Regions from separate parts of the Kitasatospora sp. NPDC056783 genome, predicted to be linked through region 3. Evidence: riboswitches for the same ligand, from Rfam matches in the RefSeq annotation. Region 3 holds a riboswitch; each other region holds the start of a gene.

Region 1 (3,199 bases), on a different contig from region 3:
CCGCGCAGCGCGGCGTCGTCGGTGCCGGTGGCGGCGAGGGCGTAGGCGCCGTCGAGGGTGAGGCCGAAGTCGGCGAAGGCCGGGAACCCCTCGTAGTAGTGACCGTCGATCAGGCGGGACGGGTCGGTGAGGTAGGCGCCGCCCTTGGCCGCGTCGGGCTTCCTCCCCGCCGGCGGGGTCGGCGTGGAAGTCGCGCCGTTCGGATCGTGCCAGACGCTGGTGAGGTCGGTGCCGGTCAGGGCCAGGACGGCCTGCTCGGTGGCGGCGGCGTCCGGGTCGGTGGTCGACGCGTCCGGGCCGAAGCCGCCGTCCTTGTCCTGGCGGGCGGCGAGCCAGGCGGTGGCGGCGGCCCTGCGGCCACCCTGGCCGGTGGCCCGGAAGGCCTGGGCGGCGCTCGCGGTGCTGATGGTGTCGCCGGGGGCGCCGACGTACGGGGGGAGGGAGCCGTCGGGCTGCTGGCTCGCCGCGAGCTGGTCGGCGGCCTTCTCGGCGGCCGCTTCGTAGCCGGGGGCCGTGCGCAGGGCGAGGACCGCGAGGCCGGTGGTGACCGGATCGGATTCGCAGTGCTCACCGGCGATGATCATCGATCCGGCCATCCCGCCGTCGGCGCACTGGAGCGTCGTGAACCGGGCGAGCGCCGGGGCGGGCGAAGCGACACCGGCGCGCTGGAGCGCGATGACGCCGAGGGACTGTGCCCAGGGCGAGGACGCGCCGAGGAAGTCCCCGGCGGCGGTGCACTTGCCGTTCTCTCCCGCCCCTGCGCAGACGTGGTCGGTGAGCACGGAGACCAGGTCCCGCCCGCCGAAGGTGCGGGGGTCGCGACCGGTGCTCTCGGCGACGAGGGCCAGGAGGGCGGCGGCCCGCGTGTCCGGTGTGCCGGTCGGCCCGTCGGGGCGCAGGAACGCGTCGGTATGGGCGTCGAGGAAGGCGACCACCTTGCGCAGCGCCGGGTCCTGCGTCCCCGCGGCGGCGAGCGCGATGGCCGTGAGAGCGGTCCGGGGGTAGTCCGGCCCCGGGGCGGCCCAGTTCTCCATGTGGTCGCCGCCGACGAGTTGACCGGCCAGCCAGGCCGTGGCGGCGGCCGGGTCACCGGTGGCGGAGGGCCCGGTGGGGCTCGCCGTCGGGGTCGGGGTCGCCGAGGGCGACGCGGAGGGCGAGGGGCCGCCGTTCTTGGCGCGGACGGAGTCCGGGGTGAAGCTCGGCGCCCCGCTGGTGCCACCGATGTCCGTGCCGCCGTAGACCCAGGCCTCGACCTCGCCGGGCTTGGGCTTCTGCGTGCCGGCGCCGAACCGGCTGTAGGACCAGGTCTGTTGGCCGGGTTCGGCGATCCAGTACGACCAGTACGCGGTGGCCTGCGGGGTGTTGACGCACGGCTCCTCGGCCGGTGTCGGGTACTGGACACCGCCGTTGAAGGTCCCGGTCCCGAGCCGGCAGATGAAGGCGGGCCCGTCGTGTTCGGTTCCGGCAGTGGTGAAACCGGCGTTGTGCAGGAGGTTCATGCCCGTCGTGGGGTGGGCGTCGCAGCCCCGGGCGACGCCGCCGCCCCAGTGGGTGAAGTCGACGGCGACGATCGCGCCCGTCGTCGCCGTGCACTCCTCGATCGGGTCGGCCGCCGCGGTTCCGGGGTGCCCGAGCAGGACCGTGCCGCAGGCGGCGACCGCGACGGTGCCGGCGATCACCAGGGAGGCGAGGTCCCGGTTTCTGTGACGTGTGCGATTGCTGCTGACCCTCACGACGGCTCCCTGGTCGGTCGACACGGGAGGCGACGGCGCAGCCCACGGCGCCCCGGGAAGGGGCTGCCAAGACCGCGTCGTAGTCCGCGACGACGCAAGTGCTCTGTGAACAGACCCCCGGTCCAGGCATTCCGGCTCACCCACCCTCAGGTGGGTCCACGGTTGCGGGTCAGCGCCGGAGTCGGACCGGCTTCCCCTGAATGCCGAGGGCAAAAAACCGGTTCATCAGACCACGCTGTCCGACAGGGAGTCAATGGGGCGTCAGGTCGCTCACATCACCTCGCCGGACGACGGAACCTGCGGTAGCGTCCGCTGTGGCCGAGTGGGGGAACCCGGTGCGAATCCGGGGCTGACGCGCAGCGGTGTGGGGTGGCGATCGTGCCGTCCCGAGCCCGAATGCCCGCCCGGCCGTGCACCATGGCGAAAGCCGGCCCACGCGATCCGGGCGGCGACCGCTCCGGCAGTCGCGTGCCCCGAGTGGACGCGGGAACTCCGGGGCAGGGTCGGCGCCCGCCACCCCAAGGAGCCTGTCCCGTGCCCCTCCTCACCCCGTCCCGCACCGCCTCGACGACCACCGTCGCGCTGGCGGCCGCTGCCCTGCTTCTCTCCGCCGTCCCCGCCCACGCGACGGCCACCCCGGCCCAGATAGCCACGTCCAAGAGCACCGGCGTCACGTACCTGAAGTCCCTCCAGGCCGCCGACGGCAGCTACGTCACCGGCGGCGGGCTCTCCAACGAGTGGGCCTTCAGCGCGCTCGCCGCCGCCGGAACGGCCGCCGCCGACGTCACCCCCGGCGGGGACACCGGCAAGAACGCCCGCCTCGTCTACCGCAACCAGCTCGCCGCCCCCGGCTGGCCCGGCACCTCGCCCGTGGCCACGGACTACGAGCGCGGCATCCTCAACGCCTACGCCGCGGGCATCGACCCCGCCCGCGTCGGCCCCGGCCGCAACCTCCTCGCCGACCTCTCCGCCTACTGGCAGACCACCGAACCCGGTTACTACGGCCCGTCCGCCAACTTCAACGGCACCGTCTTCGGTCTGCTCGCGCTGGCCGGGGCGAAGACCCAAGCCGGCGCCCAGCGCGCCCCGCAGCCCCTGCTCGATGTCTCCGTCACGGCGGTGCGCGCCAACCAGCACAACGACGGCGGCTGGAACTACGGCAAGGCCGCGGGCGACCCGACGGCGCTCGCCCAGGGCAGCGACATCGACATGACCGGCGCCGCCATGGCCTCCCTGTGCGCGGGCGGCGTGCCCAACACCGACTCGGCGATCGTCGCCGCCAAGAACTTCCTCAAGGGCAAGCTCGCCTCCTCCGGCGCCTTCAACGCCATGTTCGGCGTGAACACCGACTCCAACGGCTGGGCCGTGTCCGGCCTCAACGCCTGCGGCATCAACCCCCAAGGCACCGACTTCACCAGCGGCACCGGCAAGACCCCGGTCGACTTCCTCATCGCCCAGCAGTTCAA
Region 2 (3,199 bases), on a different contig from region 3:
GCCGTCGGTGAGCCAGCAGGACACGGCGGAGCCGAGGAGCAGCGGGTCGACGCCGGGGTCGGGGCGTTCCCAGTCCGGTTCGGCGCGGGCCTCCAGGAGCAGGCCGCCGCGCAGCCGCAGCAGGTGGCGGGCCGGGCCGAGGGCGGCCACCGCGACGGCGAGGCCGGGGAGTTCGGTGGCGGCGCGGGTGAGCCAGCGGGTGGCGGGGAGTTCGGCGCGCACCTCGGTCCGGGCGAGGACCTCGGCGGTGTAGCGCAGGGCGTCGCCGGGGTGGTCGTCGGTCAGGGCGTGGAAGCCGCGCGGGGTGTGGTCGCCGGGGTCGAAGGGGTAGCGCCGCAGGCTCACCTCCGTCCCCTCGCTCTTGCCCTCGACGTCGTACGCGGTGGGCCGTTCGGTGGTTCCGGGACGCGGCGCGGGCTTGGGGTAGGGCGGCAGGGCCGGTTCGTCGGCGGGTTCGTCCAGCCGGTCCAGGAAGGAGTAGAGCAGCGGGCGCAGCAGCCGGGCGGACTCGCCGCGGTGGGCGAGCGAGCCGTCGGTGATCCCGCGCAGGGAGGCCGGGTCCTGGGCGAGGGCCCGTTCGACCTGGGCGGCGAGGTCGCCGTCGGGGTCGAGGGCGGGGGCGGCCTGGCCGAAGGCGTAGCTGGGGGAGCGCGGGTCGAGTTCGCCGGAACCGGTGGCGACGAGCACGGTGGGGCGTTCCAGGGCGGCGCCGTAGAAGGAGACCGAGCCGTGGTCGCCGATCAGCAGGTCGGCGGCGACGAGGGCGGTCTGCCAGCCCTGCTGGGGCGGGATCAGGCGCAGGCCCATCCGGCGGGCGCCGTCGAGCAGGGCCTCCGGGTCGTGCCGGCTCCAGATGTTCGGGTGCAGCACGACGGCGACGGTGTACTCGTCGGCGGGCAGCCGGCGGACCAGCCGCTGGGGGAGGTCGGGGCGGCGGCCGAATAACGAGTGCTCGCTCCAGGTGGAGTTGACGACGACGAGCCGCCGTCCGTCGACGGCGCCGAGCGCGGCGCGGTAGCCGTCCCGGGAGCGCCGGCTGGCGAGCATCCGGTCGAAGCACGGGTCGCCGACGACGTGGGCGACCTCCAGGGCCTCGGGGCAGGAGACCCGCAGCCGGTCCAGCTGCTCGGGGTGGGAGAGGCCGAGGACGTCCACGAACACCCGTCCGCGGTGGGTGAGTTCGTTCCGGGACAGGCCGGCGGCGCTGACCGTGTCGCCGGTGGACTCGGTGACCAGGCGGTTGTAGCCGGCGCCGTGAGGGAGGACGACGAGGCGGGCGTCCAGGCGGTGCATGGAGGAGTGGACGGCGCAGGCGACGGCCAGGTCGAAGCGGCGGCGGACGGCGTCCTCCCAGTCCAGCACGGTGAAACCGGGCAGGCCGTGCAGGTACTCGTCCAGGGCGCGGTCGGCGAAGGCGGAGCCGGGGTTGACGGTGAAGTAGCGCTCGACGCCGTCCGGGCTCAGCAGGGCGAGGACGTCCAGGACCCGGGTGGCCGAGGTGAGGGTGCGGGCGACCGCCAGCACGCGGGCCCTGACCGGCCGGGTGTTCCAGCGGTCGGCGGGCCAGACGTGGGGGTGGGACGGCACGCCATGATCGTACTCATCCGGTCCGGTGGCGGCGCGCCCTCGGCGGGATCCGGCCGGTCCGGGTGGCGGACGGCCGGGCGCCGGGGTGCGGGCGCGCGGGCCCTGTGATCCTGGCCACCCCCGCGGCTGCCCGGCCTTGCACGGGTCGGGCCCGGCCCCTACCGTGTAGCCCGCCGTGGTGCTCGGGAATTCCGGTGACGGACCTTCAGGGGTCCCAGCCCGGAGCGGCCCTCGCCACTGTGATCGGGTCGTCCCTCCGTCCGCGGAGGAACGCCGTCCGTACCCATGAGCCACTGGGCGCCTCGCGCGCCTGGGAAGGCGGGTGTGGGCTTCCCGTAAGCCAGGAGACCGGCCACGGCATCTCACGAGGTATTCCACGAGGTGCTGGAGCGTGATCCGCAGATGACCCTGCCCGAATTCTCTTCCGCCGGGGCGAAGCCGGCCCCCTCCGTGCTGCCCGCGTTCGCGTGGCGGCGGGAGGACACCGTCCGTACGGCCGGGCTGATGGGGGTGATCCTGGCCCTGCACGTGGTGGCCTTCGGCACCCTGATCTTCCTGGTCGCGCCCGAGCGGTACGCGGTCGGCACCCAGGTCTTCGGGGTGGGCCTGGGCATCACCGCGTACACCCTCGGCATGCGGCACGCCTTCGACGCCGACCACATCGCGGTGATCGACAACACCACCCGCAAGCTGATGGCGGACGGGAAGCGGCCGGTCTCGGTGGGCTTCTGGTTCGCCCTGGGGCATTCCTCGATGGTGGTGCTGATGGCCGCCCTGGTGGCGGGCGGGGCGCAGCTGGCGAACACCCTGATGGACGACGAGTCGACCACCCACAAGTGGCTCGGCGTGGTCGGGACGACCACCTCCGGTGTCTTCCTCTACCTGATCGGCGCGCTCAACCTGGCGGCGCTGCTCGGCATCGTCAAGGTGTTCCGGGCGATGCGGGCCGGGCAGTTCGACGAGAAGGAACTGGAGGCGCACCTCGACTCGCGCGGCCTCATGGCCCGGGTGCTGAACCGGGCGACCCGCTCGATCACCCGGCCGGGGCAGATGTTCCCGGTGGGGATGGTGCTGGGCCTGGGCTTCGACACCGCGACGGAGGTCACCCTGATGGTGATGGCCGGTTCGGGGGCGGCCTCGGGGCTGCCCTGGTACGCGATCGTCTGCCTGCCGCTGCTGTTCGCGGCGGGGATGAGCCTGTTCGACACCCTGGACGGGACGTTCATGAACTTCGCGTACCAGTGGGCCTTCGCCAACCCGGTGCGGAAGGTGTACTACAACCTGACCATCACAGGGCTGTCGATCGCGGTGGCCTTCATCATCGGCACCATCGAGCTGGTCGGGGTGCTGCACGAGAAGCTCGACCTCACCGACCCGGTCACCGGGTTCGTCGCGGACATCTCGCTGGACAACGTCGGCTACGCGATCGCCGGGCTGTTCGTGGTGGTCTGGGCGATCGCGATCGGGTACTGGAAGCTCGCCCGGGTGGAGAAGCGCTGGACGCCCACCGGGGAGTCCTGAGCCGACCCGGCCGTTTTTGGCCGGATCGAGTGGTCGCGCGGGGGCGCGCAAGGAGCACCGGGGGTTCTGGCGGGGGTGCTCGGCGGGCGGT
Region 3 (3,199 bases):
TCTTGTCCCGGAGCTGGATGTACGCATGACCGGGCAGCGTAGGGAAGCGTGCCCGTCCCGTCTGCCACGCCCCGGGAAATCCGGCCATGATCCCCACGCCCGGGGACCGGCCCCGGACCGGAGCCGACCCCGTTCCGGCTCCTACCGGTCCGGCAGGGCGGCGACCACGGCGAGGACGGCGGCCATGACGACGGCACCCAGCACCCCGGCCCTCATGGGCGTGATCCGGTCCCGGAGCCGCTTCTCCGGCTGAACGCGCCGGTCCGCCCGGGTGCTGTGCTTCCACCAGTCGGCGACCCGCCGGACGTCGCTGTCGAAGCTCTCCGACGTGCTGAGATCGCTGTTCGTCAGGGTCGACAGCCAGCGGCGCCGGCCCTCGGTGGTGTGGATCCGCGCCACCCGCGTGACCGTGCCGCCGCGGCCCCGGAACTCCGCCACGTCGAGCCAGGCGATCTGCTCCCAGGGGTAGGTGCGGCCCCGGCCGAGCCCCCGGCAGATGGTGACTCCGTCGGCGCCCACCCGGACCCAGGACCGCAGGGCGACGAGGCGGCTCCCGGCGACCAGCGCCACGGTGCCGCCGACGAGCAGGATCATGGGGCCGAGGCCGAGGTCGAACTTCCCCCGGCCGGCGACCAGTTCGACCGTGACGATCATGAGCAGCAGTGCGAGATCGGCCCAGTCCGGGCTGAGCCTGTCTTTCCCCCGGAAGATCAGTTCGTTCACACGGCGCACCCTACGCCGCCCCCGGTGCGGCCTCGCAGGGGGGTGGACCGGCGACCGCCCGGCTCCCGTCGGGGAGGCTCGTACGCCGCCACATCGCTTGTGGAGCAAGGAAGTTGGCCGACAGCCGCCTCCGGCACTGCCGTGGTCGATCCCCCAGGGGAGTGCGGCGGGCCCAGAGGTGGTCGATTCCCTGGGGTGGCGGGCGGCAGGTCGTTCGGCGTCTTCACTCTTGCGTCGCGGCCACCCGCCGGGAATCCGTCAAATGACTGCCGCCCTCGATGACGTACCGATGTCGTGAGCGGCCCCGGGCGCCGTAACGACCCAAGTCGTGTCGGGCAGTCAACTGACGGAGGACACCGGCCTTGCGGGACCACCAGAGTGAAGCCCGACCAGGCGGCGCCGCCCCACGGCCCGCCACCGGCCCCCTGACGGCGGCACGACGTGCCCCGTCCACGTACGTGGAGGATGATCCATGACTGTTGTGACCTTCCATCTCGTCTCCTCGCTCACGCCTTCCGAGGTGCTGACCGTCCTCACCGACTTCGGCCCCGCCCGCCCCGACGCGTGGCCCAGCATCGACGCGGAACACTTCGAGGTCCACGGAAGGGGAGAGGGCTGGGCCGAGGTGACCGAGGGCACCGCCGCCGCCTGGGAGCGTGCCCGCTACGACTGGGAGCCCGGAGGGAACACGGTCGTCATCCGCACTCTCGACTCCAAGCTCTTCGGGCCGGGAGGCGGGTGGACCTTCCGCATGACTCCCGAGGGTGACGGAACGCGCGTCGACGTCCAGCTGACCAGGGAGCCCACCACCTTGAAGGGAAAGATGCTGGCTTCCCTGCTCCCCGTCGTGGCACCGTCGTCGCTGCGCAAGTCGTTCGCCGGCCCGCTGAAGACCCACTGAAGACCGCTGAGGCCCTGCCGAGGCCGTGCGGTGGGACGGGCGCGCGAGGGGGCGCGGCACGACGGTCGCCCGTCGGCGCCCCCGGAACGGTCCGGACGATCACCCCCCGACCTGGCCAGCAGCGATCCGACCACGCCTGATACGTTGCCCTGGCCGTGGTGTTCGGGAAGCCGGTCAAAGTCCGGTGCGGCCCTCGCCACTGTTGCCGCGGAGTTCCGCGGCCCTCGCTGACCGGCTTTCGCAGCGGTCGGGGCCACTGGGCGGGCTGGAAGAGCCGCCCGGGAAGGTCGGCCGCGGTGCGTCGATGCGGAAGCCAGGAGACCGGCCACGGCGCGACATGTTCCACGAGGGTTTTGGAGAACACGTGCCCAGCGGTCTGCTGCGTCCATTTCGATCCATATGTTCCGTACGTCCCGTAAGTTCCGTACGTCCCACCGGCCCGACGCGTGCCGGCCGGGCCGTCGCGGCCTTCCTGTTCATCGGCGTGCTCGGAGCCTGCACCAGCGCCCCCGCGCCCACCGCGTCCGGTGGGGCGACCGGAACCGCCGGGCCGGTCAGCGTGGACAACTGCGGGACCACCGTGACGGTCCCCGCGCCGCCCGAGCGGCTGGTGACGCTCAACCAGGGTGCCACCGAGGTGGCCCTGGCCCTCGGCCTGGAGTCCCGCATGGCCGGTACCGCCTACCTCGACGACTCCGTCCCGGAGAAGTGGAAGGCCGCCTACGACTCCGTCCCGGTGCTCTCCAAGGACTACCCGACGAAGGAGAAGCTCCTCACGGCCCGCCCCGACTTCCTGTACGCCTCCTACGCCAGCGCGTTCACCGACAAGGTCGCGGGCAGCCGGGAGGAACTGCGCGGCCAGGGCGTCCCGTCGTACCTGTCCCCGTTCGGCTGCGCGGACAAGAGCCAGGTACCGCCGACGACCTGGCAGGCGGCGTGGGGCGAACTGAACGACGTCGCCAAGGTCTTCGGCGTCACGGAGCGGGCCGCCGCGATCCAGCGGCAGCAGGAGCAGCAGCTGGCCCGGTTCACGGCGACGGCCGCCGGCAAGGACCTGAAGGTCCTGTGGTACGACTCGGACACCAAGGCGCCGTTCGTCGGCGCCGGCCACGGCGGGCCCCAACTCGTGCTCGACGCCGTGGGCGCCCGCAACGTCTTCGCGGACCTGCCCGGTACCTGGCAGAACGTGAGCTGGGAGAAGGTCGTCGCGGCCGACCCGGACGCCATCGTGGTCGCGGACGCCGGCTGGGACACGGCCCAGTCCAAGATCGACTACCTGGAGAACGACCCGGTGCTGAGCACGCTCGGCGCCGTGCGGCGCAAGGCGTTCGTGGTGGTGCCGTTCTCGGAGTCGACTCCCGGCGTACGGCTCGCCGACGGTGCCGCCAAGGTCTCCGAAGGACTGGGCCGACTGCACCCGGCCTCATGACCACCGCACCCCACCCCGTCGCGCGGCCCACCGGCCAGGGCCGCGCGACGGCGGTCCTGGCCGTCGCCACGGCCCTGCTGCTGGCCACCGTGTTCCTCGGCCTGGCCGTGGGCTCCCAGCACGAGTCGCTCCGGACGGTGCTCGAC

Evidence for each region. A riboswitch is a leader RNA that binds a small molecule or an ion and turns the genes downstream of it on or off. The one in region 3 is predicted to bind cobalamin.
Region 1: it holds a riboswitch for cobalamin, as region 3 does, so the genes downstream of both, ACFRMQ_RS09695 (prenyltransferase/squalene oxidase repeat-containing protein) here and ACFRMQ_RS16205 (ABC transporter substrate-binding protein) in region 3, are expected to answer to the same signal.
Region 2: it holds a riboswitch for cobalamin, as region 3 does, so the genes downstream of both, ACFRMQ_RS14915 (HoxN/HupN/NixA family nickel/cobalt transporter) here and ACFRMQ_RS16205 (ABC transporter substrate-binding protein) in region 3, are expected to answer to the same signal.

Annotation. Positions count from the first base shown of each region.
Region 1 is NZ_JBHUAF010000043.1:541-3,739, reverse strand. It holds gene ACFRMQ_RS09695 (prenyltransferase/squalene oxidase repeat-containing protein) at 1-1,733, opposite strand, end outside; cobalamin riboswitch at 1,837-1,968, opposite strand; cobalamin riboswitch at 2,059-2,135, shown strand; gene ACFRMQ_RS09690 (hypothetical protein) at 2,268-3,199, shown strand, end outside.
Region 2 is NZ_JBHUAF010000081.1:4,256-7,454, forward strand. It holds gene ACFRMQ_RS14910 (hypothetical protein) at 1-1,587, opposite strand, end outside; cobalamin riboswitch at 1,747-1,959, shown strand; gene ACFRMQ_RS14915 (HoxN/HupN/NixA family nickel/cobalt transporter) at 1,990-3,108, shown strand.
Region 3 is NZ_JBHUAF010000091.1:19,770-22,968, forward strand. It holds gene ACFRMQ_RS16190 (hypothetical protein) at 1-27, opposite strand, end outside; gene ACFRMQ_RS16195 (PH domain-containing protein) at 142-723, opposite strand; gene ACFRMQ_RS16200 (hypothetical protein) at 1,196-1,624, shown strand; cobalamin riboswitch at 1,764-1,969, shown strand; gene ACFRMQ_RS16205 (ABC transporter substrate-binding protein) at 2,109-3,053, shown strand; gene ACFRMQ_RS16210 (FecCD family ABC transporter permease) at 3,050-3,199, shown strand, end outside.